2 regions of the Arthrobacter sp. Z4-13 genome follow, and region 1 is predicted to be linked to the other one. Evidence: riboswitches for the same ligand, from Rfam matches in the RefSeq annotation. Region 1 holds a riboswitch; the other holds the start of a gene.

Region 1 (14,402 bases):
ATGGTCACGATGACCTCGTCGAGCGAAACCCGGTGCGAACCGTCACCCCAGAGCGCCATCTTCGCGGCGTTGATCGCCTTCGCCGCCGCGATCGCGTTCCGTTCGATGCAGGGAACCTGCACCAGCCCGCCGATCGGATCACACGTCAGGCCCAGGTTGTGCTCCATCGCAATCTCGGCGGCGTTCTCCACCTGCGCCGGCGTTCCGCCCATGACCTCGGCCAAGCCCGCCGCCGCCATGGACGACGCCGACCCCACCTCGCCCTGGCAGCCCACCTCGGCACCCGAGATGGAGGCCTGCTCCTTGTACAGCACCCCCACGGCACCGGCGGCGAGCAGGAACTTCACCACGACGTCGTCGCGGTCCTCCTGGCTGGCGTTTTCCATTCCCGGCGCAAAGTGCAGCGCGTAGTACAGCACCGCCGGAATGATCCCGGCAGCCCCATTCGTAGGCGCGGTAACCACCCGGCCGCCGGACGCGTTCTCCTCATTCACCGCCAGGGCAATCAAGTTAACCCACTCCTGCCAATACTTCGGGTCATGGAACTCCTGGTCCTGGCCTTCACTGTCCGGCCGCGAACTCTCCTTCTTCAGCCGGTCGTACCAGTCCGGGGCACGACGCCGGACCTTCAACCCGCCGGGCAGCACGCCTTCGCGCTGCAGGCTGGTCTGCACACAGCCCTCCATCACGGAGTAGATGTGCAGCAGACCCGCCCGGATCTCCTCGGGAGTGCGGCTGTCCTCCTCGTTGACGCGCATCACGTCACTGATGCCCAGCCCGGTTTCCCGGCAGTGCTCCAGCAGTTCGGCGGCCGTGCGGAACGGCAGCGGCAGTTCCTTCTTGGATTCCTCCAGCTCCTGCTGCGCGGCGTCCTCCTCGCCCTCACGGACGATGAAACCGCCGCCCACCGAGAAGAACGTGGCCGTGTGCAGGACCTGGCCGTTGGCATCGGACACCGTGAACGTCATGCCGTTGGTGTGCCGCGGCAGAATGGTCAACGGCCGCAGCACCATGTCCTTCACCCCATACGGCAGGGGCACCGCACCCGCCAACTGCAGCATGCCCGTCTGGTCGATGGCCGCCAGGCGTTCCTCCACCTCATCAGGCAGGATCAACTCCGGATGGAAGCCCTCCAGCCCCAGCAGGATTGCCGTCATCGTCCCATGCCCGTGGCCCGTCGCCGCGAGCGACCCAAACAGGTCAACCCGCAGCGACGCCACACGGTCCAGCGCACCGGAGAATTTCAGCTCCTCCGCAAAAACGGCAGCAGCCCGCATCGGCCCCACGGTATGCGAGCTCGAGGGCCCGATCCCGATGGAAAACAAATCAAAGACTCCAACAGCCATGGTGTGTTCCTAACTAGAGAGTTCGTGGCGGGGTGGGTGCGACCGGCCGAATTCCTCCGCGTGCTGGCTCGTTCCTCGCCTCTGACGCACGCTTCCGGAATCCGCTCACCCGCCGTCGGGCCCTCACCCTTGCCGACGATCAGTGGCTGCCGGACTTTGGTGAGACGGGCGCTGCCCCTGTGGGATCGGTATCCGGAGGCGCGGTCCGCCGGTCCCGAAGCCAACCATCGAAGAGCACGATGCTACTGAAGGCGCTTGTAGAACGGCAGGTCGACGACTTCGAACGGCTCTGCCTTGCCGCGGAGATCAACCTCCAGGGCCGTGCCGACTTCGGTGAAATCGACGTCCACGTACGCCATGGCGATGGGGTATCCCAGGGTGGGTGAGGGCTGGCCGGAGGTGACTTCGCCCACCACGTTGCCGTCCTTGAGGACGGGGTAGTGGGCCCGGCCCGCGCGCCGGCCGAGCCCTTTGAGGCCCACGAGCCTGCGGCCGGAGGTGCTGCCGGCACCGGCTTCCTTTTGGGCTGCGAGCGCGGCTTTGCCCACAAAGTCGCCTTCCTTGGAAAGCCCGACGACGGGTCCCAGCCCAGCGCTAAACGGGTCGCCCTGCAGGGACAGCTCGTTTCCGTACAGCGGCATCCCCGCTTCCAGGCGGAGGGAATCCCGGGAGGCCAGGCCCGCAGGCGCCAGCTCCCCCTCCTCGGCAATGGCGACGAGTGCCTGCCAAAGGCCAGGGGCGTCGTCGTTCGCTACAAAGATCTCGAACCCGTCCTCGCCCGTGTAACCGGTGCGGGCGAGCAGGAGGTCCAGCCCGGCGCCGGCCACCAGGAAAGGAACTTCGACGGCGGCGTAGTACTTCAGTTCCGTCACCAGGCTGTGCCGGGCGGCCGGGACGAGGCGGAGCAGCAGCTCCTGCGCCTTCGGGCCCTGGACGGCGATCAGCGAGGTGGCGGCGGAAGCGTCATCAACGGCGACGTCGAACCCGGCGGCGCGTTCGGCAAGGGCGGCGGCCACCACTGTGGCGTTGCCTGCGTTGGGCACCACCAGGAAAACGTCTGTACCGTCCTCCGCCGCTGGGCGCCGGTAGGCGATGAGGTCGTCGATGATGCCGCCGTCCTCGTTGCAGATCAGGGAGTACTTGGCCTTGCCCACGGGCATGGCGGAGATTTTTCCCACCAGCGCGTAGTCGAGGAACGCGGCCGCGGCCGGCCCGGTGACCCAGACCTCGCCCATGTGGGAGAGATCGAACAGGCCGGCGCTCTTGCGGACGGCGTGGTGCTCGGCGAGCTCGGAGCTGTATTTCAGGGGCATCTGCCAGCCGCCGAAGTCCGTGAAGGACGCACCCAGCTTCTTGTGCTCGTCGTAGAGTGCGGTGTATTTCTCCGTCATGGCGGGCCTTAGTTTTCGAACTCGGAAAGCGGCGGGCAGGAGCAGATCAGGTTCCGGTCGCCGGCTGCGCCGTCGATGCGGCCGACGGGCGGGAAGTACTTGTCCTGCTTCAGCGATTTCACCGGGAACACTGCCTGCTCACGGGGGTAGGCGCGGTCCCAATCGCTGCTGATGGCGGCCGCGGCGGTGTGCGGTGCGTTGCGCAGCGGGCTGTTGGTAACGGTGAAGTCACCGTTGGCCACCTGGTCGATCTCGGCGCGGATGGAGATCATGGCTTCGATGAAGCGGTCGATCTCGCCGAGGTCCTCGGATTCCGTGGGTTCCACCATCAGGGTGCCGGCAACCGGGAACGCCAGGGTGGGGGCGTGGAAGCCGTAGTCGATGAGGCGCTTGGCTACGTCCTCGGCGGTGACGCCGGTCCTGGCGGTCAGTTCGCGCAGGTCCAGGATGCACTCGTGCGCCACGAGCCCGCCTTCGCCCGTGTACAGGACGGGGAAGAAGTCGTTCAGGCGCGCGGCGATGTAGTTCGCGGCGAGCAGCGCGGACTTGGTGGCCTCGGTGAGCCCCTGGCCGCCCATGAGCTTGACGTACGCCCAGGAGATGGGCAGGACGCCGGCCGAACCGTACTTCGAGGCAGAGATCGGGACGTCATTGCCTTCGGTCCAGGTGGCCGCGTTGCCGGGCATAAACGGTGCCAGGTGCGCCTTAGCAGCGACGGGTCCGACGCCGGGTCCGCCGCCGCCGTGGGGGATGCAGAAGGTTTTGTGCAGGTTCAGGTGCGAGACGTCGCCGCCGAACTTGCCCGGCTGCGCCAAGCCCACCAGGGCGTTCAGGTTGGCGCCGTCGATGTACACCTGGCCACCTGCTGCGTGGATGGCGTCGCAGACCTCGCGCACGTCGGCGTCGTACACTCCGTGGGTGGACGGGTAGGTGATCATGATGCAGGACAGCGCGTCTTTGTTCGCCTCGATCTTGGCGTACAGGTCGGCATGGTCAATGGTGCCGTCAACGGCGGTGGCCACCACAACCACCTTCATGCCGGCCAGGACCGCCGAGGCGGCATTGGTGCCATGGGCCGAGGCGGGGATCAGGCAGACGTTCCGCTGCTGATCGCCGCGGGAGTGGTGGTAGCCGCGGATCGCCAGCAGGCCGGCAAGCTCGCCTTGAGAACCCGCGTTTGGCTGGATGGACACCTGGTCGTAGCCCGTGATCTCGGTGAGCTGTGCTTCCAGGTCCGCAATCAGTTCGCGCCAGCCTGCGGTCTGGGAGTCCGGGGCAAACGGGTGGATGGAGGCGAACTCGGGCCAGGAAATGGCTTCCATCTCGGCGGTGGCATTCAGCTTCATGGTGCAGGAGCCCAGCGGGATCATGGTGCGGTCCAGCGCCAGGTCCCGGTCTGAAAGCTTACGGATGTAACGGAGCAACTGCGTCTCGGAGCGGTAGGTGTTGAACACCGGGTGCTGCAGGAAGCCGGAGGAGCGCGTGACGGCGGCATCCAGGCCAAAGCCAGCGCCTTCGGAGTCACCGGCGGAAGCGTCGACGGCTTCCAGCCCAAAAGCTTCAAGGACGCCGCCGGCAATTTCTGATGTTGTCGTTTCATCCGTGGAGAAGCCCACCGTGTCGGCGTCGATATTGCGCAGGTTGATGCCCTTCGCCTCAGCGGCGGCCACGATGCCCGCCGCCCTGCCCGGCACCGAGACCGTGACGGTGTCGAAGAAGCTGGTGTGCAGCACCTCGAAGCCGGCGGCCTTGAGGGAAGCAGCGATGGTCCTGGCATGCGCGTGGGCGGACTGGGCGATCGCCTTCAGCCCCTCGGGGCCGTGGTACACAGCGTACATGGAGGCCACAATGGCCAGCAGCGCCTGCGCGGTGCAGATGTTGGACGTGGCTTTCTCCCGGCGGATGTGCTGCTCGCGCGTCTGCAGGGCCAGGCGATAGGCAGGAACCCCGGCGGAGTCCTTGGAAACGCCCACCAGGCGGCCGGGCATGGAACGCTCCAGTCCTTTCTGCACTGCCATGTAGGCGGCGTGCGGACCGCCATAGAACAGCGGGACGCCGAAGCGCTGCGCGGAGCCGACGGCGATGTCCGCGCCCTGCTCGCCTGGTGGCGTGATGAGGGTCAGGGCGAGCAGGTCGGCCGCAACCGTCACCAGGGCACCGCGCTCCTTGGCATCGGCGATCACGGCGCTGTGGTCGAAAACCCGGCCGGAAGCGCCGGGCTGCTGGAGCACCACACCGTTGATGACGCCGTCGGGCAGTCCCTTGGAGAGGTCCGCGACCTCAACCTCGAAGCCCAGAGCCTCGGCGCGGCCCTTCGCGATGGCGATGGTCTGCGGCAGGCAGTCCGCGTCCAGCACCGTCTTGCCGTCGCGCGCATCTTTGTTCTTGTTGGCGCGGCGCATCATCAGTACGGCCTCCGCCACTGCGGTGGCTTCGTCCAGCAAAGAGGCGTTCGCGATGGGCAGGCCCACCAGGTCCTGGACCATGGTCTGGAAGTTGAGCAGAGCTTCAAGGCGGCCCTGGGAAATCTCGGGCTGGTACGGGGTGTAGGCGGTGTACCAGGCCGGACCCTCAAGGATGTTGCGGCGGATCACCGGGGGCGTCACGGTGTCATAGTAGCCCTGGCCAATCATCTGCACGGCGGTCTTGTTCCTGGCGGCCAGCCGGCGCAGTTCAGCGAGTGCCTGCACCTCGCTCAGCGCGCCTGCCAGCTCCAAAGCGGAGTCCTGCCGGATGTCCTTGGGGACGGCGGTATCAACCAGCGCGTCCACGGTGTCGTAGCCGACGGCCTCGAGCATGGTGTCGACGTCAGCCTCCCGGCGGGCGCCGATGTGCCGGTCAACGAAGGTGGCGGCGGCCGGGGCGGAAGGAGTTTGGCGGTCCGAGGCCGGATTGGCGGTGGCCGGGGAGGCGGAGGCTGGGATGGCGGAGGCTGGGATGGCGGAGGCCGGAGATACAGTCACGAGGAACTCCATAACTAAGGCGGCGCAGGGTACGCCACATCGATTCGGGCCCTCCCCGCTCTGTAACTGGACCTGAGAGTTTCCGCGGTGCCTGCTTGCGCAAGCCCCGCTTGCACCGTCGGTGAGCACAGCGTTCCAAGTATCCGGGACCGGATACCGAGGCGGACAGCGTGCTGCTTTCCAGAGGTGCCTCGCCGCGGCGGTACATGGGCCTGTGAGATTCCTGGGGAGGTATTGCTCCTACGGCGCCTGCTTGTACCTTGGCAGAACTCTCCCGCCGCAGATCAAAGGCTATTCATTTGGGTATGGGCGCGCCGGAGACGGCCCACACATGGACCAATTCTCCTATGCCACTGACTGAGGAGCAAATGGCAGCTAGCCCCTCAACCGCTCGACGGCGGCAAGCAGTTCGTCCACCTCCGCCTGCCTGTCGCCGGGGTTTCCGGACGGCCCGCTCTCCCACATGGCGTTGAAGTACAGCCCGTCCCCCATGTACAGCACAGCCTTTGCCATCGCCGGGCCCACATCCTTGCCGATGAGCTCCAGCCATTGCTGCTGGATCACAGTAAAGCGGCGGCGCGCATCCTCATGGGCCACCTCGGCGAGACGCGTCGCGGCGACAAAGGAACGGTCCATCGGAGTGTCGGACCAGAGCGATGACCGGATGAAGTATGCCGCAGCCCCTTCCGGCGCAGCCGCCATGGCGGCGAGGTCCTCCCCTGCCAGCCGGTCCAGCCGGTCCAGGGTGGCGGTGATCAGCGCTTCCTTGTTGGGGAAGTGGTACAGCAGGCCGCCTTTGGAGACGCCGGCACGCTTGGCCGCTGCATCCAGCGTGGCGGCCCTTTCCCCCACATCAATCAGGAGTTCTTCAAAGGCGTCGAGGACTGCGTCTCGCGCAACGGGTTTTCGGGGCATGGTTCCCATCATGCATCGTCGGGCCCCGTTTCTTAACTATACCGTCCGGACGGTATAGTTTAGGGATGATGAAGTCTTCCGCCACTTCCCCACAGAGCATCACCCGCAGCACTCCACCTGCCCCGCCTGAACAAAATCGCGCCACGGGCACTTGGCGCGATTGGCTCGCACTGGGACTCCTGATGTTCCCGGTCCTCCTCGTAGCCGTGGACAACACCGCGCTGACCTTTGCGCTGCCCGCGATCGCGGGTGCGCTGGGCACATCCGGAGTCGAGCTCCTGTGGATCGTGGACGCCTACCCGCTGGTACTGGCCGGACTGCTCGTTGCCATGGGGAGCCTGGGCGACAGGATCGGACGCCGCCGGCTCCTCATTACCGGCAGCATCGGCTTCGCCGCTGTGTCAGCCGTAACGGCCTTCGCCCCCAGCGCCGGCTGGCTGATTGCCGGCCGCGCCGCCCTGGGCTTCTTCGGCGCCATGCTGATGCCCTCCACCCTTTCCCTGATCCGCAACATCTTCGTTGACCCGAACCGCCGGCGGCTGGCAATCGCCATCTGGGCTGCGGGGTTCTCCGGCGGCGCGGCCCTGGGTCCGATCTTTGGCGGGTGGCTTGTTGAGCAGTTCTGGTGGGGCGCAATTCTGCTGGTGGCCGTACCCATCATGCTGCCCCTGCTGGCTTTCGGCCCGGCATTCATCCCGGAATCCAAGGACCCAACACCGGGGCGGGTGGATGCGCCCAGCATCCTGCTCTCGCTGCTCACCATGGTTCCGGTGGTCTACGGCATCAAGGAATTCGCCACGGAAGGCGCCGGCCCATTGGCCCTGGGGAGCATAACTTTTGGACTGGCAATGGGTGCCGTTTTTGTCCGCCGGCAACAGCGGCTGGAGAGCCCGCTGCTGGACATGTCCCTGTTCCGCAACCGGGTGTTCAGCATGGCCATCACCGCCAATGTCCTGGCCCTGTTTTCCTTCAACGGCTTCATCCTCTTCCTGGCCCAGCACCTTCAGCTCCTCGAGGGCATGTCCCCTTCCGCTGCGGGCGTGGCAATGATTCCCGCACTGGTGGCAACCGTGGTGGCGGGCCTTGCGGTGGTTCCGGTGGTACGAAGGATCCGGCCGGGATTCGTGGTGGGCGCCGGACTGGCCATGAGTGCCGCCGGCTACAGCATGGTGGCGTTTGGCAGCCATGCCAACGGCCCGGCACTGCTGCTCGCTGCCCTGCTGGTTCTGGCACTGGGCGTGGGAACGGCCGAGACCATCTCCAATGACCTCATCCTCGGCAGCGTGCCGCCGGAAAAATCCGGGGCAGCTTCAGCAATCTCGGAGACAGGTTACGAGGTGGGTGCCCTGCTGGGAACCGCCGTGCTGGGCTCCATCCTTACAGCCTCCTACCAGCACAACCTGCGGCTCCCGGAAGGTCTTGCAGCCGCTGCATCCGGCCACAGCACAGCACAGGCCGGCGAAACCCTGGCCGGGGCCATGGAGCTCGCGGCAGGCCTGCCGGCGCCCCTCGCGGACGCCGTCCGGCATGCAGCCGGCGCCGCCTTCGACTCCGGCGTGCACGTCACCGCCGCGATCGGGCTGGTGCTGATGGCGACGGCGGCAGTCCTCTCCGCCGTCGTGCTTCGGAAGGTGCCCAAGGCGGCATAGGGGCAGCGGCCGGGCAGGAAAAAGCGCCCGGCGCCGGAGGATAACCTCCGACGCCGGGCGCCTGCAGGGCGCTGCCCGTCAGGGCCACCGGGCTACTGCGCGTCAGGCGCAGTGACGCTCGCGGTGGCCTTCATGGTTTCGGCGTTCACCATCCAGGCGAACTGTTCCAGCTTCAGGATGAACTCGTGCAGGAGGTCAGCCGAGGTGGGGTCTTCCTCGTCTACTTCATCGTGGACCTTCCGCATGGTGCCCACGGCAGCTTCGAGGGCCCCAACAATCCGCTCGATGGCATCCTTGGTGCTGATGAGGCCCTCAGGGAAGGGAGCGAGGCTGGTGGACCCGGTCACGGTGGAACTGCGACCGTCGGGGAGCGCGTGCAGGGCGCGCATCCGCTCAGCCGTATCATCGGCGAACTGGCGGGCGGCGTCAACAATTTCGTCCAGCTGCAGGTGGAGGTCCCGGAAATTGGTTCCCACGATGTTCCAATGGGCCTGCTTGCCCTGGATGTGCAGCTCGATCAGGTCCGTAAGCACAGCCTGCAGGTTGTTGGTCAGTGTCGGTGAAGCTTTCATGCGTCCTCCTCGATTGGTCCAGTAATCCTGACGCTACCAGCCCCCTGCGCAGCATAGGACGGCGCCCTTGGGAAATTTCTCAGTGAGCTTACTAATTTGTTTTTCGCGACATAAACGAACCTGATTCATATTCCCCCTTGCATCCGCCGGCGCGGAACCCCATACTAAATGAACGTCATTCATTTAGTGACCGTCGTCTCACTGGAGTAGAAACCATGATTGAAATTTCCTGCCTCGACGCACCCGCCTCCCTGGCCCGGACATCGCCGTCCAGCCGGCAGGCCCTGCGCGTTGGCGTGGTCCAGCACCGCTGGCAAGCAGACAGCGCCGTCGTGGAGGCCGAACTGAACGATGGCATCGGCCGGGCAGCCCGCCTTGGCGCCTCCGTTGTTTTCCTGCCTGAGCTGACGCTTTCGCGGTATCCCGCAGACACGCAGCCGCACAACGATCCCGCCGAGGGCCCCACGCGTACCCGGCCCTCGGATATTGCCGAGGACCTGCTCGCCGGCCCCACCTTCCGGTTCGCCGCAGACGCTGCCCGGCGCCACGGGGTGTCCGTTCACGCGTCCCTGTACCAGCGGGCCGAAGACCCGGACGGAGAGGACGACGGCCTGGGCCTGAACACGGCCATTCTGGTCTCGCCGGAAGGCGAGCTCCTGGCCCGGACCCACAAACTACACATCCCGGTCACCGCCGGCTACTACGAGGACAAGTTCTTCCGCAAGGGCCCGGCTGCCGCAGACGCCTATGAGGTCCATGCGCCCGCCGAACTCGGCGGCGCCCGGCTGGGCATGCCTACCTGCTGGGACGAATGGTTCCCTGAAGTGGCCCGGCTGTATGCACTCGGCGGCGCGGACATCGTGGTCTACCCCACGGCCATCGGCTCCGAACCTGACCACCCCGACTTTGATACCCAGCCGCTCTGGCAGCAGGTGATCGTGGGAAACGGCATCGCCAACGGGCTCTTTATGATTGCGCCGAACCGCTGGGGCAGCGAAGGCACCCTGAACTTCTACGGGTCATCCTTCATTTCCGATCCCTACGGCCGGATTCTCGCCCAGGCACCCCGCGATGCGTCCGCCGTTTTGGTGGCTGATGTGGACCTGGACCAGAGGAAGGACTGGCTGACGCTGTTCCCCTTCCTGGCAACGCGCCGCCCGGATACCTATGGCCGCCTCACCGAACCCGTCCGCCCGAATGAATCCATCGGCGGCGAGCACGGGTTCGCGGAGGTGTGCTCGTGACCGCCGCCGCGGCTCACCGGGAGGCTGGCGCCCGGGGGCAAACGGCGCAAGCCACGCAATGGAGGATGCCTGCCGAAACAGCCCCCCAGGAGCGGCTCTGGATGGCGTTCCCGGCCGGCGGCTACACCCTTGGGGAGTCTGCTGAAGCCGCCCGTGCGGCCAGGTCCACCTGGGCTGCCGTGGCTAACGCCGCCGTCGAATTCCAGCCTGTCACCATGGTGGTGGACCCCGACGACGTCGAGACAGCCGCCGACTACCTGCACCCTCACATAGAGGTGCTCGCGGCCCCGCTGAACGACGCGTGGATGCGCGACATCGGGCCCACCTTTGTCCTGGACGGCGAGGGGCAGCTCGGTGCCGTGGACTGGGTGTTCAACGGCTGGGGCGGGCAGGACTGGGCCCAGTGGGACAAGGATGCCCTGATCGCCGGCGAGGTGGCTGGCCGCTCGGGGGCACGCCACCTCGCGTCCGCCCTCGTGAATGAGGGCGGCGGCATTCAGGTGGACGGCCAGGGAACGGTCCTCGTCACCGAAACCGTGCAGCTGGATCCCGGGCGCAATCCGGGCCTCAGCCGGGCCGACGTCGAACGGGAACTGGCCCGCACCATCGGCGCCACCCATGTGGTGTGGCTGCCGCGGGGCCTGACCCGCGACTCCGAGCGCTTCGGCACCCGCGGCCACGTGGACATCGTGGCCGCCATCCCCTCCCCCGGCACGCTGCTGGTCCATTCGCAGGAGAACCCGGAACATCCGGACTTCGAGGTCAGCCGCGACATCATCGACTTCCTGCGCGGCACCACGGACGCCGCCGGCCGGCAGTGGAAGATCATCAAGGTCCCCGCCCCCGAAACCCTGCGGGACGATGAAGGCTTCGTGGACTACAGCTACATCAACCACGTGGTGGTCAACGGCGGCGTCATCGCCTGCAGCTTCAACGACCCCCAGGACGACAAGGCCCTGCAGGTCCTGGCGGAGGCCTACCCCGGACGCCGCATCGTCGCCATCGACGCACGCGAACTGTTCGCCCGCGGCGGCGGAATCCACTGCATCACCCAACAGCAGCCCGCTGCCTCCCAGAAAGTGGTGTCATGACAGAAACCATCCGCACCGGCACCCCTGCCGCAGGCGGGGCCGGACAGCATGCTCCCGGCACCGCCCACGGAATTACCCCCAAGGGTCTAAAGGGCGGGCAGCTGGGGCTCCTCGCCGTCGTCGTCCTTGGCATTTCCACCATCGCCCCGGCCTACACACTCACCAGCGCGCTGGGCCCCACCGTCAACGAAGCCGGGCTGCAGCTGCCTGTCATCTTCCTGATCGGGTTCATCCCGATGATCCTGGTGTCCCTGGCCTACCGGGAACTCAACGCCGACTCCCCGGACAGCGGCACCACCTTCACCTGGGTCACCAAAGCGTTCGGCCCGTGGGTGGGCTGGATGGGCGGGTGGGGCCTCCTCGCAGCCAACATCATCGTCCTGTCCAACCTGGCGGGGGTCGCCGTCGACTTCTTCTACCTTTTCCTCTCCCAGCTCACCGGGTCGGCCGAACTTGCTGACCTCGCGGCCAACAAGCCGCTGAACGTGCTCACCTGTTTTGTGTTCGTGGCCCTTGCCGTGTGGGTCAGCTACCGCGGCCTCCACACCACGAAGCTGGTGCAGTACGGCCTGGTGGGGTTCCAGCTGCTGGTCCTGGGCCTGTTTGTGGCCATGGCGTTCGCCAACTGGTCCACGTCGGAGACGGCCATCCCCTTCAGCTGGGACTGGTTTGACGTCACCAAGATCGAAACGTTCGGCCAGATCGCCGCCGGAATCTCCCTGTCCATCTTTGTGTACTGGGGCTGGGACGTCTGTCTGACCGTGAACGAGGAAACCGCCAACGGCAAAAGGACGGCAGGCCTCGCCGGCACCCTGACCGCCCTCATCGTCCTGGCCATCTACCTGCTGGTGAGCATCGCCACCATGATGTTCGCCGGCGTTGGTGACACGGGCAACGGCCTGAACAACGCCGAGAACCACGAAAACATCTTCACTGCCCTGGCGTCCCCCATCATGGGTCCCTTCGCCATCCTGATGTCCCTGGCTGTGCTGTCCAGCTCAGCCGCTTCCCTGCAGTCCACGTTTATGTCGCCGTCGCGCAGCCTGCTGGCCATGGCCCATTACGGGGCATTGCCGGAACCGCTAAGCCGGGTGAGCAAGCGCTTTGCGACGCCGGGCTATGCCACCATTGCCGCCGGCTTCCTGTCCGCGGGGTTCTACGCCGTGATGCATGTGCTCAGCGAAAACGTCCTGAACGACACCATCCTGGCGCTGGGCCTGATGATCTGCTTCTACTACGGGCTGACTGCGATCGCCTGCGCCTGGTACTTCCGCCACAGCGTCTTCAGCAGCGCCCGCAACTTCCTGCTGCGGTTCCTCTGCCCGGTGCTCGGCGGCGTGGGACTGTTTGTGGTGTTCCTGCAGACGGCGGTGGACAGCTGGGCGCCCGAGTTCGGCAGCGGCTCGGAGGTGTTCGGGGTGGGCCTGGTGTTCGTCCTCGGCGTGGGCATCCTGGTCCTTGGTGTGGTGTTCATGCTGGTGATGTCCCGGCTGCGCCCCGGATTCTTCCGCGGCGAGACCCTCAAGCGGGACACCCCGGCCCTGGTGGTCCCGGAGTAGTTTCCTGCTTCGTTGCAGCACACACAAAAGGTGCCGCATCCCAGATTCCGGGGTGCGGCACCTTTTCGTTGCGTCACCTCAGGTGCGTCACCAGAAGTGTGCCACGTCCACAATCAGCCGTGACCCCGATCCGGGGCCGTCCAGCGTTAGGACCCGGAAGGGCAGCCGGGCGCGGACGCCCAGGCCAACGCTGGTGTAGCCCTCGAAGCTTCCGGCGTAGACCACCTGCCGGAAGGTCTGGTAGCCGGAGACGTTGGACAGTTCGGTTCTGTTCCGGGGACTGTACGTGGCATTGCCGTGTGCGTCGTACGCGGGTGCCTTCAGTGTTAGCTGCAGCCGAGCACCGCCCCGGACAGGGATGATTGCGCCGGAGCCGTCTTGCGTGATGTCTGTGACGTAACCAACGGTGTAGCCCTTTACCGGGCCTTTGAGGTCAATTACCGTACGGTCGAAGCAGGTGTGCTGCCCGGTCCGGACGTTGGTGACGGAGGCGGTGCTGAAGTGGGGTCCGGCTTTTGCCAGGGACCCCCATTGAAGACCGCAATAGGATGTAGCAGCCGAGGCGGGCCCCGGAGCCAGTAGTCCGACCCCGACGGCCATGAGCAGGGCCGAGAGCCAGGTGAGAATTTTTTTCATTTGGGGTGCCATCCGTAGTGAGTGGTGCGATTGGATAGCTCAAGCGTAGGAGCGTCGCACTACTGAATACGAGGGTTGTGGCCGCTTCGGCGCGGAACCGTAAGGAAGCCGGGATCCGGATCACACGCCTTTATATCCGGGGCCTTTTTGCGGCCGTCCTTAACCATTCCGGTGCCGTTTCTGGACCCGGCTGTTATGCCGGATAACGACGCCGGACGACGAAACAGCTCCGGTCACCCTTTAGGGGTGGCCGGCGCTGTTTTGGGTAGGGATTTCAGCCTTCGCAGTCCCGGCAGTACTTCATGCCGTTCTTTTCGCGGGCCACCTGCGACCGGTGGCGGACCAGAAAGCACGACGAGCAGGTGAATTCATCTGACTGCTCCGGAACGACGATGACGGTCAGTTCCTCGTTGGAAAGATCGGCGCCGGGCAGGTCAATGCCCTCGGCCGTGTCGTTTTCGTCGAGGTCAATCACCGCGGTCTGGGCGGTGGCACCACGGGATGCCTGGAGGGCCTCCAGGGAGTCGGCAGGAGACTCTTCTTCTTGCTTGCGTGGAGCATCGTAATCGGTAGCCATAGCGTGTTCACTTTCCTTGCTGCACAGCGCCATTTCAGGCACCTCAGGCAGTTTAAGTCATTATGCCTTCACACGCGCGCCCGTGTGTTCAACCAGACATGCCGCCCGGTTCCGCCGCGGATTCCACGTGCAGTTCCCGCGCATGGTCCGCTCCGACTGCCACGCCACTGAGTGCCGGCAACCACCCCCAGCGTGTCGCATCGGCCATGGCATCGGCAGCCTGGGCAGGGGTCTCGCAGTAGAACGTATCCGCGAACCAGGCACTGATGCGGGCTGGAAATTGAGCTTTCATGCCACCGACCGTACGCAGCCAATGTTGTGGCCGCGTTTCGTCGCTGTCTCGTGGATATTAACCCGGCCCTGCTGCCTCAAGGTGAATGGAAAAATAGGCTGTTGACCCGCGCCGGGAACTGCTCCTAAACTCCCGGCATCGGCATTCCAGATGGATTGTCCTTGCCC
Region 2 (14,402 bases), 1.5 Mb from region 1:
CGGACCCATGGATCAGGGGCCGCACGAGGTTGCCCTCGGACCGGGACTCCGATCCGGCATCCCCGGCGTGCACGCCGGTGGCAGTGTTTCCCCGCTCCGCGCCACTCAAGAACCATCTACCAGCACTGTTGTCCACTCGATGTTCCCTTCGGACCCAGGCCGGCCATCAGGGTCCAGCCTCCTAAGTAGCCTACGACTGTGTTGGTCAATGTCGTCGGACCGTTGCTAAGCCCCGCGCCAAGCAACCTCGCTACGCCTGAGAAAAGGATCCGGACGACGGCGGGAGCCCCCCCCCGTCGTCGTCCGTTCGAGTTCTTTGCAGGGCGTCACCGACGGTAGTAGAAAGTGCGTCCCTGCGGATAACGCCTAGGCACTGAGGTTCCAGTGCACCCGGATTGCGTCTGCTATTTGGCCAGCGGTGATGTCGACGCGGAAAGCAACGGGCGCGGTCCCTGTCTCCTCAATGACGGTGTCCCGGTACACGCGGCCGCATCTGGGGCACAGCGTGTAGAGGTCCTCGTCCACCGGCCACGCCGCCAGCCCTTCTGGGACGGGGGCTTCTGCATGAACAGGCACTCCCTGTGAGTTCGCCTGAATCAATCCGTCCTGGCTGACGGTGTTGCCGCACACGCAGACGATTGTGGTGACATCATGACCGGTCACCTTTGCGGTTTCGGTGTTTATGACGACCTCCCCGGGGCTGGAAGGAACCTCCTGCTGGTACCAGCTTATGCCTGCTGATTCCTGGGCGCTGCCCTGGCCTACCAACTTCCGCAGCATCCATTGCCTGCCTGCAGTGCGGGGTCCACTATTAAGCCTGTCGGGAAGGCTGGGGCCTACTGAACCGCCCACCGCCGAAGGATCAAGGATTCGACATGAATAATGGTTCCGCTTTCCCGAACCGACGTACGCTGCTGAAGACGGCCGGGATTGGGGCGGCCGGCGTGGCCGGGTTACCCCTGCTGTCAGGTTGCACCGCTGCATCGGCACAGCTTGTACCGGCGGCGCCGGCATCGCTGCTCCCGGCCCCGCCGGGACAGGTCGAACCACTGCTGGACCGGGCAAAAGTGGATAACGCCCTGGCTAGGCTCGACGAATTCATCCAGGATGCCATGGGACGTACCGGACTGCCGGGCATGGCCGTAGCCGTGGTGTACCGGGACGAGGTGCTGTATTCCAAAGGCTTCGGGGTCCGGGAAGTCGGAAAGCCCGAGCAAATCACTCCTGACACCGTCTTCCAGGTGGCTTCCGTATCCAAGCCCCTGGCCTCCACCGTCGTCGCAGGGGTAGCGGGACAAAAGGTCATCGAATGGACCGACCCCGTTATCGAACACAACAAGAGCTTCGCCCTCCAAGATGAGTACGTCACCCGGAACGCAACCTTCGCTGACCTGATGTCTCACCGCAGCGGCCTAAGAACGGGTTCGGGCGATCTGCTGGAGGACCTCGGATTCGATCGTGCCTACATCCTTAGCCATCTCAATCAGGAACCGCTTGATACGTTCCGGTCCAGCTACAACTACAGCAATTTCGGCTACACCGAAGGCGGCCAGGCAGCAGCCGATGCGATGAAAATGACCTGGGAGGATCTGGCCGACGAGATCCTGTTCCGCAAACTGGGCATGTCCGCGTCCAGTTACCGCTACTCGGACTACGAGAGGGCCACCGACAGGGCCATCCTTCATGTGCCGCTCGGGAACAAGGAGTGGGCAGCGAAATACCGCCGCCACCCCGACGCTGAAGCCCCGGCCGGGGGCGCAAGTTCGTCCGTACGGGATCTGGCGCAATGGCTCCGGCTACAGCTAGGCAACGGCAGTTACGAGGGCAAACCCGTCATTGATCCGGCTGCCCTCCAAACATCCCATGTTCCCCATGCCTTCTCCGGTCCGGCGTCGGCTCCTGCTGCCCGCTCCCGCTTCTACGGGCTGGGCTGGAACGTTTCCTACGACGACCAGGCCCGCGTCCAACTGGGACATTCCGGGGCATTCAACCTTGGCGCAGCCACCGCCGTATCGATGCTTCCCGGTGAACAACTGGCCATTGTGGCCCTGACCAACGGCCGTCCACAAGGGATTCCCGAAGCAATCAATGCTGACTTTATGGACACAGCCCAGCACGGATCGCCCACCGTCGACTGGTTGACCTTTATCGCCGGCATTTTCAAGCAACAGGACGAGGCCGATAAACCTGAGGTCGACTACACAAAGATCCCCTCCAACTCCTCGCCTGCCAAACCAAACAATGCCTACGCAGGCACCTATAACAACTCCTACTATGGCCCGCTTGTGGTCTTCGAAGAGGGCGGGAAATTGGCCATGAGAATGGGGCCGACCGGCAGTCCCACGACCTTCCCGCTCACCCATTTCGACGGCGACATCTTCAGCTTCGAATCCATTGGCGAGAACGCCAACGGCTTGGCCGGTGCACTATTTGCGGCGGCAAGCAGCGGCACCTCGCCCAGCGTCATCCTGGACTTCTACGACAGAACCGGGCTGGGGACCTTCACCCGGGCCTCTTGAGGCTGGAAATTCCGACGACGGCGGCGGGACGTCCCGCCGTCGTCCATATAAATCATCATTGTGGTGGCTTCCCAACTGCGCCACCATGATCCTATGGACGCTGAAACTCCTAAAACGGTGGAACTGAGCCTTCCCCAGGCCTTCCTGCTATTGGCCACAAACGACCAAAGCGGCAAACCCGAGGTGCCCCTGTTCGCACTCAGGACCACGGTGGCAGGGGCAGTACTGGCGGAGCTGGACCTGTTCGGTGCTGTAGAGCTGCAGGGGAAGCGCGTCAGGGCTACCGGCGGCACCCCGACGACTGAGTTCGAGCACGAGCTGGAACTCATCCGTGCCAAGTCCCGGCCCCACACTCCCAAGTGGTGGGTCGGCGTGCTGGAGAGCCGTGCCGAAGTGCTGCGCGTCTACGAGGGGCTGGTGTCTCTGGGAATCGTGGAGCATGTCGGTGAAAAGCACCTGGGCAGGTTCCGGGCAGTGCGCTACCCGGAGCGGGACCATGCTCCGGAGGCGGCGATCCTGGAAAAGATCCGGGCAGCAGTTAGCGGTCCGCCGTCCAACCTTGAGGCGCCGGACACCACCGCGGCCGGTGACGGGACGGCCGTTGCAGGGACGACGGATGCCGGGACGGCCGGGGCCGCGGAACCTGGTGCCAGGGCGCCCGGTGCCAAGCCCGTTTCCAAGGCAACCGACGCCCGGACCATAGTGCTGATCGCCCTGCTGCAGGCGGCCGGACTCCTCGGCAGGCTCTTTCCTGAGGCAGACAGGATCCGGGCAGATGAGCTGGCAAAGGACTATTGGCCAGCCCGTGCGGTGGAGGACGAGCTTCGCATGATCAGGCTGGCGGAGGAAGAAGCCGCAAATTTGTGAAACTGGCTGAACCGCCGGGCGCCGGAGTTGTCCGCCCAGGTGTCAGCGGATCACCCAGCACTGACACCGGCGCGGTTCTGTTCCCACTCGCTCCGGCTAGTCGCGTACTCGACGTCGCCGTGTTCATCGCCTGGAATCGACACCGGCCAGTCAGCGACGAAAGCACGTATGAACCGCATCCCGGATTTTTCCATCACCCGACGCGAAGCCGTGTTAACGGCCATGGTCGAAGCGACGACCCGTTGCACCTCAAACTCGTTAAACCCCTTGGCAATCAGTGCACGGGCACCCTCAGTCGCGTATCCCTTTCCCCAGACGTCGAAGCGCAATCGGTAGCCCAGTTCCGGCTCGTTTTGCGGCGCGTCGGGGGCGGGCCGATAGTGAAACCAACCGAGGAAATCTCCTGTCGACTTCTCGATCACAGCCCAGAAACCATAACCTGCGTACCGACGGTAGTAGCCAAGGAACGCCGGGAGTACCTCGCCTTCAACCTCATCCCGGGGCGTCGGGGTGCCACCCGTGATGTACCGCATGACGCGCGGATCGCCGTCGAGCTCCACGAGCAGGTCGGCATCACGGAGATCAAACTGCCGCAGCAACAGCCGCTCCGTCTCCAGGAATACGAACATGCCGACATTCTCGCACCAGGGCGGTGTGGCCGGCCGTATTTGCCATGACAAATTCAGAACTCACCTTGCGCAATCCACAACGACCGGCCCAGGGTCTTGACCAAACCTGCCTGCTGCTGGGATAGTTTGGCACCCGGTGAGCAGCATCACACCGACCGTATCTGCGCAGTATTGGGGGATGACCATGAGCGACCAGATCATCACTGCCGTCACACCTGGTGAGCGGCCAGGCCTGTTCCTACTGGAGCAGGGCATGTCAACAACGGCCTTGCCTGAGTGCGAAGCGGAGCGACGGAACCGCCAGGCCTTGCACGCCATGGAAGTGGACTGGGGCAGAGGCGTGTTCGACTACGGGAAAATCCGGGCGATACTCGCCGGCCCCAGCAGCGAAGAGTGCCACCCTGACCACGCCAGTTGGAGCGCTTGAGTACGGATCAGAGCAACAAGAAGTATGAGTGGCAAGCGTGGCCACCGGATACGCTCGAGGGTATGCCGCCGAAGCGAAGGCGGCTTGCTGTCTGGGGAATGTGGTGGTTTTTCCTTTTAGGCGCACTCCTGGCCAGCGCCTTGGATGCACTGGAAATTCCACAACCCTGGCGCACGCTTTTAGCCCTCACGGCTTCGGCTGCTGTCTTCGGTCCACTGATCCGTGGGGTCGTACGTGAATCATCCAAGCTCCGCGCCGAAGGTATAGTGCTGCCCTCCTTTCCGATCACGCGCAAGACGCTTATTTCGATGACTGTTATCACCGCTGTTCTTTGGATTGCCTTCGTCTTCCTGGTCGCTATTGGCAGGCACACTTTTCCCCTTCTGCCGATCCTCGGAACGATCTGGCTGGCGTACCAGTTCTGCCGACAACGATCGGAACGTCAGCGAACGGAACGACCTGCTGGCTTGAAGTAATCGATGAGGAATCCTGCGAAGACGCCGGTCAGGATCAGCATGGCTGCCGGCAGAAGCGTTGCCGGGCCTACAAAGTCGCGAATGTCGATTTTAAAAAGCAACATCAGGAGGACCGCAAGGAGAATGTAGGCGATCGCCAACCCAGCTCCAAGGGCCGTAATAGTGCGTCCTAGTGTCTGCCGCTTCTTCTTGGGAAACTGCTTTGCATACTCCTCGGCTGTGCCGAATTCTGTTGCCGCTGAAGTCCCTGCTGCTGCCTGATGAGCCCGCACCTCGTCGAGAACTTCCGTGATCTCGGATTCTGACAAGCCGCGGATCCTGAGGTTGAAGGTTAGGTTTCGCTCGTAGTTCATGACTGTTCCTGTCCTGATGTTCGAATGTTGGCGAGGGCTTGGCTCATCCGGCCCCACGCTGCTGCCGTTCGGGTCAGCTCTGCGCGTCCTGTCTCCGTGAGTGTGAACTGCTTGCGGCCCGGCCCCGCCTGATCGTGCTGCCAGGTGTGCCTAACAAAGTTGAGGTCTTCCAGTCTTTTCAGGAGGGGATACAGCGTTCCCCCCTTGATGCGGGCGAAGCCATGAAGGCGGAGGACCTCGGCGATGGCGTAGCCGTGGCTTTCCCCACGACTGAGCACCGCGAGCACCGCCTGCGGCAGTGCCGCCCGGATCAACTCTTGGTCAAAGTCGAGATCTTCCATAGTTAGATCGTGTCACTACCTATGTAGGTTGGCAAGCCGGTTTGTGCCGGACGTAAAAACGCGACGCAACTGCCTGCAATTTCCTGCTTTTGTTGAAAGCGCTGACAGGAAAAACAAAAAACTGCTTTTGCGTCACTTTTTCGAAATCAGCATGACTTCGCCGGTCACGCCCGGAAACCCGCAAGGACGGGCGTAGGGTGCGGCCTTAAGCGGTTTTTGAAGGACTGGATAAAAAAATAAAAGCAGGTATGGTATCGGGTAACGCAAAGCATGGAAAGGCGTGATTCCGATGTCCGGAAAATCCCCCAAAAGCGGCGCTGCTAAAAAAGTCGGCAAGTCGATCCTTGAAAAAAGAGCAGATAAAAAAGCCAAAAGCGTAAACAGTGAAATTAAATTCTTAAAGCCACGCAAAAACCAGCGCTAAAAGCCAGCGGGCAGCCGAATTCGGGACTCCTAGCCTGGTCGGCTGCCCGCGCCAAACCAGCCGTTGCCGCAAGCCACCACCAGAGTTGAAGTATCCCGTTACAAGGACGCCACCATGAACACCTCCCTCAATGCCCTGATCGTCCCTGCCCGCCTCGTTAATCCGGTCCACATCAGAACCGTGGAGTTGGACGTGGCGGCACTGCAGCGTGTGGCCGCCGGCAACGTAGGACTTGTCACCAGCGGAGACTGGCACGTGTACCTGGACAGTGAGGGAATCAGGTACGCCGAGAATGTCCGGGCGGAAGTCCTCATCCGCGAAGCGGGCATCGATCTGGACGAAACCATCCACGGAACGGCCATGTTCCTGGGCCACGGCAAGCCGGGCGAGGAAGCGGACGCTCCGCGCCACCTCATCACGCTGGCGGAGCGGCTGTTCGATATACCTCTAGCTGCGTAGCTGGAATGATGCGGCCCTCAATTGGGCGGGGCTACCGCCGGGCTCTTGTCAACAACCCGGAACCGGTTCCCGTCGGGATCGGCGAGGACCACAAAGTCGGGTTCCTCCGGGTACAGGTCCCAGTCAACCCGCTGCGCGCCGAGGGAGAGCAGCCGTTCCACCTCCGCGTCCTGGTCGTCCGCGTACAGGTCAAGGTGTATCCGCGGGTGCTCCTGGACAGGCGTCTCGCTCAGCATGAGTGCAAGCTGCGCACCCGGGCCCGCCGCCGGTACGAGGGTCACCCAGGTCCCGCTGGCCTTCGTTACCCAGGGGACGCAGATTGGCTTGGCCGTAGCCGTTATCGGCCTGCTTGTCCTGGCGTTCTGGCCGGGCCACACGATCGGCAGAAGGACCAGCTCCAACAAGCAATAGGGCACCAAAAAGGGCAACGCCGCCGTCACAACCGGTCCGATGCGCCGATCTGAAGGGTGCGCGCAAGGCTGTTCGCGAACTCCCACAGCGCCCCCACTTCAGCGTCGCCGTAGCCGGCTTCGCGGTGGGCAAGCGCGGCTTCCAGCTGGGCCGCCAAATGCCTCCGGTCACGCGCAGACACAGCCACCACATCTGCGGCGGTCTTCACCCGGCGGACGTTGAGCGTTTCCGCGCCGCCCCAGCGCTGCCCGCCCAGCATGAACTCCGCCCGCGTTACTTCCTTGAAGCGGGACGACAACTCAGCAAGCAACTCGGAGACCGCAGCGGGGTGGGACTGATCGTCCACCGTGATATGGACGGCAATGGTGTGGCTGGTCATCGTGCTCATCCCGCCTCTTGAGGGTCTTCAATTATCCGACAGGTGGTTGGGGTTGTGGAAGGGGCGGAATTTCCGACCCATCGGACGGTAATTTTGCATCCCGCCCCGCAACCCTGTAAGGTGTGAGCCGTGTCACCCACCAGTGGCACATGCTTATGATCTGCGGCGGGAGAGTCCTGCCGGTACGTTCTGCAGGCGCCGTAGGAGCAAATCCTCCCCAGGAATCTCTCAGGCCCACGTACCGCCGCGGCAAGGCAACTCTGGAAAGCAGTCCGGGCAACCGGGCTCACCGACGGTGCAAGTGGCGCTCTGCGAACAGCAGGCAACGCAAAACTCTCAGGTCCAATACAGAGCGGGGAGGAACCCGAATCAACGTGGTGTTTCGGCACCACCTGAATTATGGAGTTCCTCTCATGACGGTTCAATCGTCCCCAACCACCTTCGCAGACCGCCATATCGGCGCGCGCCGCCAAGCCGACCTTGATACTATGCTCAAGGCCGTCGGCTACGACAGCGTTGATGGCCTCGTTGACAGCGCGGTTCCCGATTCCATCCGCCAGGACAAGCCGCTCACCCTCGAGAGCGCCCTGAGCGAAGTCCAGGTCCTCGCCGAGCTCCGCAAGCTGGCCGGCAAAAACAAGACGGCCGTGCAGATGATCGGCCAGGGCTACTACGACACCGTGACCCCGCCGGTGATCCGCCGCAACATCCTCGAAGCCCCTGCCTGGTACACCGCCTACACCCCGTACCAGCCCGAGATTTCCCAGGGCCGGCTCGAGGCACTGCTGAACTTCCAGACCATGGTCCAGGACCTCACCGCGCTCCCGGTGGCCAACGCGTCCCTCCTTGACGAGGCCACGGCCGTTGCCGAAGCGGTGCTCCTGATGCGCCGTGCCAACAAGGACAAGTCCGCGAAAGACGGCAAGACCGTCCTCGACGCCGACCTGCTCCCGCAGACCATCGCCATCGTGCTGGGCCGCGCCGAAGCCCTTGGCTTCGAGGTGGAAATTGCCGACCTCACCCACGGCCTGCCCGAGGGTGACATCAACGGCCTCGTCCTGCAGCAGCCCGGCGTTTCCGGCCGGGTCTGGGACCAGTCCGCCGTCATCGCCGAGGCCAAGGACCGCGGCGCGCTGGTCACCGTCGCCGCCGACCTCCTGGCCCTCACGCTCATTACCCCGCCGGGCGAGCAGGGCGCGGATATCGCCGTCGGCTCCACCCAGCGCCTGGGCGTCCCGCTGTTCTTCGGCGGCCCGCACGCCGCCTACATGGCCGTCCGCCAGGGCATGGAGCGCACCCTCCCCGGCCGCATCGTCGGTGTTTCCAAAGACGACGCCGGTGTCCCCGCCTACCGCCTGGCCCTCCAGACCCGCGAGCAGCACATCCGCCGCGAGAAGGCCACCTCCAACATCTGCACCGCGCAGGCCCTCCTCGCCATCGTCTCGTCCTTCTACGCCGTCTACCACGGCCCCGACGGGCTGAAGGCGATCGCCGAAACCGTCCACAACAACGCCCGCGCCCTGGCCACCACACTGACGATCGCCGGCCGCGAACTGGTGTCCGACACCTTCTTCGACACCATCACCGTCCGCGTGCCCGGCAAGGCCGCCAAGGTGATCACCGCGGCCGAAGCCCGCGGGATCAACCTGCGCCTCATCGATGCGGACACAGTTGGCGTGTCAGTCGATGAAACCACGACGCCGGAGGTCCTCTCCGCGGTTGTCGTAGCCTTTGGCGCCGGTCCCGTTGTGGACGCCGCCGGGTTCGAGCTGCCCGAGCCGGTGCTGCGCACCTCCACCTACCTGCAGCACCCGGTGTTCAACACCCACCGCTCCGAAACCCAGCTCCTGCGCTACATCCGCCGTCTCTCGGACCGGGACCTGGCGCTGGACCGCACCATGATCCCGCTGGGCTCCTGCACCATGAAGCTGAACGCCACCGCCGAGATGGAAGCCATTTCCTGGCCGGAGTTCGCCTCCATCCACCCGTTCGCTCCGGATTCGCAGACTGCCGGCTGGCGTGAGCTGATTTCCGGCCTGGAATCCGACCTGGCGGAGATCACCGGGTACGACCAGGTGTCCATCCAGCCGAATGCCGGCTCCCAGGGTGAGCTGGCCGGCCTGCTCGCCATCCGCGGCTACCACCACTCCCGTGGGGAGGCACAGCGCAACGTCTGCCTGATCCCGGCCTCGGCCCACGGCACGAACGCCGCCTCAGCCGTTCTTGCCGGCATGAAGGTGGTCGTGGTGGCCACGGCTGCTGACGGCACCATTGACCACGCCGACCTGCAGGCCAAGATTGAGGCCCACAAGGACGTCCTCTCGGCCATCATGATCACCTACCCGTCCACCCACGGTGTCTACGACTCCGATGTGCGCGAGGTGTGCGACGCGATCCACGCAGCCGGTGGCCAGGTGTACGTTGACGGGGCCAACCTCAACGCGCTTGTTGGGCTGGCCCAGCCGGGCAAGTTCGGCGGCGACGTCTCCCACCTGAACCTGCACAAAACCTTCTGCATCCCGCACGGCGGCGGCGGACCCGGCGTCGGCCCTGTTGCTGCGAAAGCGCACCTTGCACCGTTCATGCCGGGCGACGCCAACAAGGCTGCACACGATTCTGGCCCTGCCGGACAAAAAGGCGTTGCCATCTCCGCTTCGCGTTTCGGTTCAGCCGGCGTGCTGCCGATTTCCTGGGCCTACGTAAAGCTCATGGGCGGCCAGGGCCTGACCGAGGCCACCAAGTCGGCGCTGCTGGCTGCGAACTACGTTGCCGCGCGGCTCGATGAGCACTTCCCCGTGCTCTACACCGGCGAGAGCGGGCTTGTGGCGCATGAATGCATCCTGGACCTGCGCGACCTGACTGCCAAGACCGGCGTCACCGCCGAGGACGTGGCCAAGCGCCTCATCGACTTCGGCTTCCACGCCCCCACGCTGTCCTTCCCGGTGGCCGGAACCCTGATGGTGGAGCCCACCGAGTCCGAGGACCTCGCCGAGATCGACCGCTTCATCGAAGCCATGATCACCATCCGCAAGGAAATCGACCAGGTGGCCGCCGGCGACTTCACCTTGGAGAACTCCCCGCTGCGCAACGCACCCCACACGGCAGCCGCCGTCGTCTCCTCCCACTGGAACCGTTCCTACCCGCGTGAGCAGGCCGCCTTCCCGGTGGCATCGCTCCGGCAGGACAAGTACTTCCCGCCGGTGGGCCGCATCGATGGCGCAGCAGGGGACCGCAACCTGGTCTGCTCCTGCCCTCCGCTTTCCGAGTTCGAGGTTTCGACAAGCTCAACAACCGGATTGGAAGGCTGATCCCATGACTGAGAACTACACCGCGCTGTACGAGCAGCACAAGATTGCCGGCGCTTCCTTCACCGATTTCGGCGGCTGGCAGATGCCCCTGAAGTACAGCTCCGAGCTGGCTGAGCACCACGCCGTGCGCAACGCCGCCGGCCTCTTCGACCTCTCCCACATGGGCGAAGTCTGGGTCACCGGCCCCGACGCCGCTGCGTTCCTCGATTACGCACTGGTTGGCAAGCTCTCCGCCGTGGCCGTGGGCAAGGCAAAGTACTCGCTGATCTGCCAGGAAGACGGCGGCATTATCGACGACCTCATCTCCTACCGCCTTGGCGAACAGAAGTACCTGGTGATCCCCAACGCCGGCAATGCTGCGGTGGTTGCCGTTGCATTGGCTGAGCGGGCCGCCAACTTCGATGTCAGCGTGGAGGACGTGTCCGCCGAGACCTCGCTCATCGCCGTGCAGGGACCGAACGCCGAGGCCATCCTGCTGACGCTGATCCCTGCCGAACAGCACTCCCTGGTAACTGAGCTGAAGTACTACGCGGCGGTGGAGGTAGGTATTACCGTCAACGGCGCCGTTCAGGAGTTGCTCCTGGCCCGCACCGGCTACACCGGCGAGGACGGCTTCGAAATCTACGTCCCCAACGAGGACGCCACCGGCCTGTGGGACGTGCTCCTGGAAGTTGGCGCCGGTTACGGGCTCATCCCCGCCGGCCTGGCCTGCCGGGACTCGCTGCGCCTCGAAGCCGGCATGCCGCTCTACGGCAACGAGCTGTCCCGCGAAGGCAACCCCTACGCGGCCGGACTGGGTCCGGTTGTCTCGCTCAAGAAGGAGTCGGACTTCGTGGGCAGGGCCGTGCTGGCGGAGCTCAAGGCTTTGGGTGCAGGCTCCACCTCGGGCCGCAAGCTTGTGGGCCTCAAGGGCCTGGGCCGCCGAGCCGGCCGCAGCCACTACCCGGTCCTCAAGGACGGCAACGTCGTGGGTGAGGTGACCTCCGGCCAGCCGAGCCCCACCCTGGGGTACCCGGTCGCCCTGGCCTACGTCGACGTCGAACACTCCGAACTTGGCACTGCCCTCGACATCGACCTCCGCGGGAAGCCAGAGCCGTTCGAGGTAGTAGAGCTCCCGTTCTACAAGCGCCAGAAGTAAGGGAGGGGCCGACATCCTCCGCGTGCTCGGTCGCGAAGGCGCCCGCTGCGCGGACGCGACGCTCCCTTAGACGCACGCTTCCGGATGCCGGCCCCTCCCGACGCGCCATCACTTACCGCACGTTTCGACCGAACGCGCCATCACTTTTCGCACGGTTTAACCCGACGCTCTCTCACTTTTCAAACACGAACCTAAGGAATTACACATGGCAAAAGTTGTTGCTGAACTGAAGTACTCCGCCGAGCACGAGTGGGTTGCTGCTGACGGATCCGGCCCCACCAACATTGGTATCTCGGCTGTGGCTGCCGAAGCCCTGGGCGACATCGTGTACGTGGATCTGCCCGAGGTGGGTTCCACAGTGACCGCGGGGGAGACCTGCGGCGAGGTGGAATCCACCAAGTCCGTCTCGGACCTTTACGCTCCCGTCACCGGTGAAGTGGTGGAGATCAACGATGAAGTAGTCTCCGACCCCGCCCTGATCAACAACGATCCCTACGGCGCCGGCTGGCTGTTCAAGGTGGCAGTCGCCGAAGAGGGCCCGCTGATGTCCGCTGAAGAGTACGCTGCAGCTAACGGCGGCGAGCTGTGAGCGCCTCCGCGGAAGTCACCGCCTTCGAGCAGGTCGTCTCCCCGTCCCTGGACTCGGACCTGTCTGCCTTGGACCCGGAGGTCGCCGCGAAGATCGACGACGAACTCACCCGCCAGCGCGACGGCCTGGAGATGATTGCCTCCGAGAACCACACCGCCGTCGCCGTGATGCAGGCGCAAGGTTCGGTGCTGACCAACAAGTACGCAGAGGGCTACCCGGGCAAGCGCTATTACGGCGGCTGCGAGCACGTGGACGTCATCGAACAGCTCGCCATCGACCGGATCAAGGCACTGTTCGGCGCGGGGTTTGCGAACGTGCAGCCGCACTCCGGAGCGCAGGCCAATGCCTCGGTGATGCATGCGCTGATCAAGCCCGGCGACACCATCATGGGCCTGAACCTGGCCCACGGCGGCCACCTCACCCACGGCATGAAGATCAACTTCTCCGGCAAGCTGTACAACGTGGTGCCCTACGGCGTCCGCGAGGACAGCCACACCGTGGACATGGCCGAAGTGGAGCGCCTGGCGCAGGAGCACAAGCCCGCGCTGATCGTTGCCGGCTGGTCCGCCTACGCCCGGCAGCTGGACTTCGCCGAGTTCCGCCGGATCGCCGACTCGGTGGGCGCCTCCCTGATGGTGGATATGGCGCACTTCGCCGGCCTGGTGGCCGCCGGACTGCACCCGTCACCGGTGCCGCACGCCCACGTCACCACCTCCACCACGCACAAGACCCTCGCCGGTCCGCGCGGCGGCATCATCCTGACCAACGACGCCGACATCGCCAAGAAGATCAACTCGGCTGTGTTCCCGGGTCAGCAGGGCGGCCCGCTGGAGCACGTCATTGCGGGCAAGGCCGTGGCGTTCAAGATCGCGGCATCGGCCGAATTCAAGGAGCGCCAGGAACGCGTCCTCGCGGGCGCCCGCATCCTGGCCGAGCGCCTGGTCCAGCCGGACGTCACCGCCAAGGGCATCAGCGTGGTCTCCGGCGGCACCGACGTGCACCTGGTCCTCGTAGACCTGCGCAACTGCGAACTCAACGGACAGCAGGCCGAGGACCGGCTCGCGGCCATCGACATCACGGTTAACCGCAACGCCGTCCCGTTCGACCCGCGCCCGCCGATGGTCACCTCCGGGCTGCGCATCGGCACGCCGGCACTGGCCACGCGAGGGTTCGGGGAAGCGGCCTTCCGCGAGGTTGCGGACATCATCGCCGAGGCTTTGACAGCCGACGCCGATGCAGACCTTTCGGGCCTGCGTCACCGCGTCGAAGCCCTGGCAGCAGCCCACCCCCTCTACCCCGGGCTCTAGCCCAAATAACGCATCGAGTTGGCAGTTCGCGGCAGTGATTCGGAAGAACACTAGTGCGAACTGCCATCTCGGCACGAACTACTGGTTAGGAAACGCACATGGCTGTTGGAGTCTTTGACCTTTTCTCTATTGGGATCGGGCCTTCGAGTTCCCACACCGTGGGGCCGATGCGGGCTGCTGCCGTTTTTGCGGAGGAGCTCAAGGGCCTCGGCAAGCTGGCGGACGTGGCGTCGCTGCGGGTTGACCTGTTTGGGTCGCTCGCGGCGACGGGCCACGGGCACGGCACGATGACGGCGATCCTGCTGGGGCTGGAGGGCTTCCATCCGGAGTTGATCCTGCCTGATGAGGTGGAGGAGCGGCTGGCGACGATTGCCGGGACCGGCATGCTGCAGTTGGCGGGTGCTGTGCCCCTGCCGTATGGGGTGAAGGACATGGTGCTGCGGCCGTTGACCATTCTGCCGCGGCACACCAACGGCATGACGTTCACGGTGTCCGATGCCAACGGCCAGGTCCTGCACACGGCCACGTTCTTCTCGGTGGGCGGCGGTTTCATCGTCCGTGAGGGCGAGGAGGACGCCGCGCAGCAGGAGCTGGAGGAATCCAAGAAAGAGCTGCCCCTGCCCTTCCGCACCGCTGCCGAACTGCTGGAGCACTGCCGGGAAACCGGGCTGGGCATCAGTGACGTGATGCGCGTCAACGAGGAGGACAGCCGCACTCCCGAGGAGATCCGGGCGGGTCTGCTGCACATCTACTCCGTGATGGAGGGCTGTGTGCA

The links. Region 1 has a riboswitch for glycine ahead of gcvP (aminomethyl-transferring glycine dehydrogenase). Riboswitches for the same ligand answer to the same signal wherever they lie in the genome.
Region 2: it holds a riboswitch for glycine, as region 1 does, so the genes downstream of both, gcvP (aminomethyl-transferring glycine dehydrogenase) here and gcvP (aminomethyl-transferring glycine dehydrogenase) in region 1, are expected to answer to the same signal.

Annotation. Positions count from the first base shown of each region.
Region 1 is NZ_CP096459.1:677,982-692,383, reverse strand. It holds gene M1E07_RS05130 (L-serine ammonia-lyase) at 1-1,346, opposite strand, end outside; gene gcvT (glycine cleavage system aminomethyltransferase GcvT) at 1,589-2,737, opposite strand; gene gcvP (aminomethyl-transferring glycine dehydrogenase) at 2,746-5,712, opposite strand; glycine riboswitch at 5,751-5,889, opposite strand; glycine riboswitch at 5,891-5,987, opposite strand; gene M1E07_RS05115 (TetR/AcrR family transcriptional regulator) at 6,076-6,615, opposite strand; gene M1E07_RS05110 (MFS transporter) at 6,681-8,264, shown strand; gene M1E07_RS05105 (Dps family protein) at 8,357-8,836, opposite strand; gene M1E07_RS05100 (nitrilase-related carbon-nitrogen hydrolase) at 9,052-10,080, shown strand; gene M1E07_RS05095 (agmatine deiminase family protein) at 10,146-11,171, shown strand; gene M1E07_RS05090 (APC family permease) at 11,168-12,730, shown strand; gene M1E07_RS05085 (AMIN-like domain-containing (lipo)protein) at 12,818-13,366, opposite strand; gene M1E07_RS05080 (DUF4193 domain-containing protein) at 13,641-13,943, opposite strand; gene M1E07_RS05075 (hypothetical protein) at 14,032-14,235, opposite strand.
Region 2 is NZ_CP096459.1:3,406,725-3,421,126, reverse strand. It holds gene M1E07_RS17615 (phospholipase D family protein) at 1-109, opposite strand, end outside; gene M1E07_RS17610 (hypothetical protein) at 367-780, opposite strand; gene M1E07_RS17605 (serine hydrolase) at 876-2,519, shown strand; gene M1E07_RS17600 (GOLPH3/VPS74 family protein) at 2,613-3,386, shown strand; gene M1E07_RS17595 (GNAT family N-acetyltransferase) at 3,437-4,015, opposite strand; gene M1E07_RS17590 (hypothetical protein) at 4,194-4,442, shown strand; gene M1E07_RS17585 (hypothetical protein) at 4,439-4,918, shown strand; gene M1E07_RS17580 (hypothetical protein) at 4,885-5,271, opposite strand; gene M1E07_RS17575 (PadR family transcriptional regulator) at 5,268-5,612, opposite strand; gene M1E07_RS17570 (hypothetical protein) at 5,902-6,036, shown strand; gene M1E07_RS17565 (hypothetical protein) at 6,151-6,495, shown strand; partial or broken gene M1E07_RS17560 (VOC family protein) at 6,513-6,782, opposite strand; gene M1E07_RS17555 (hypothetical protein) at 6,730-6,906, shown strand; gene M1E07_RS17550 (hypothetical protein) at 6,932-7,294, opposite strand; glycine riboswitch at 7,442-7,539, shown strand; glycine riboswitch at 7,541-7,646, shown strand; gene gcvP (aminomethyl-transferring glycine dehydrogenase) at 7,699-10,593, shown strand; gene gcvT (glycine cleavage system aminomethyltransferase GcvT) at 10,598-11,731, shown strand; gene gcvH (glycine cleavage system protein GcvH) at 11,937-12,320, shown strand; gene glyA (serine hydroxymethyltransferase) at 12,317-13,627, shown strand; gene M1E07_RS17525 (L-serine ammonia-lyase) at 13,726-14,402, shown strand, end outside.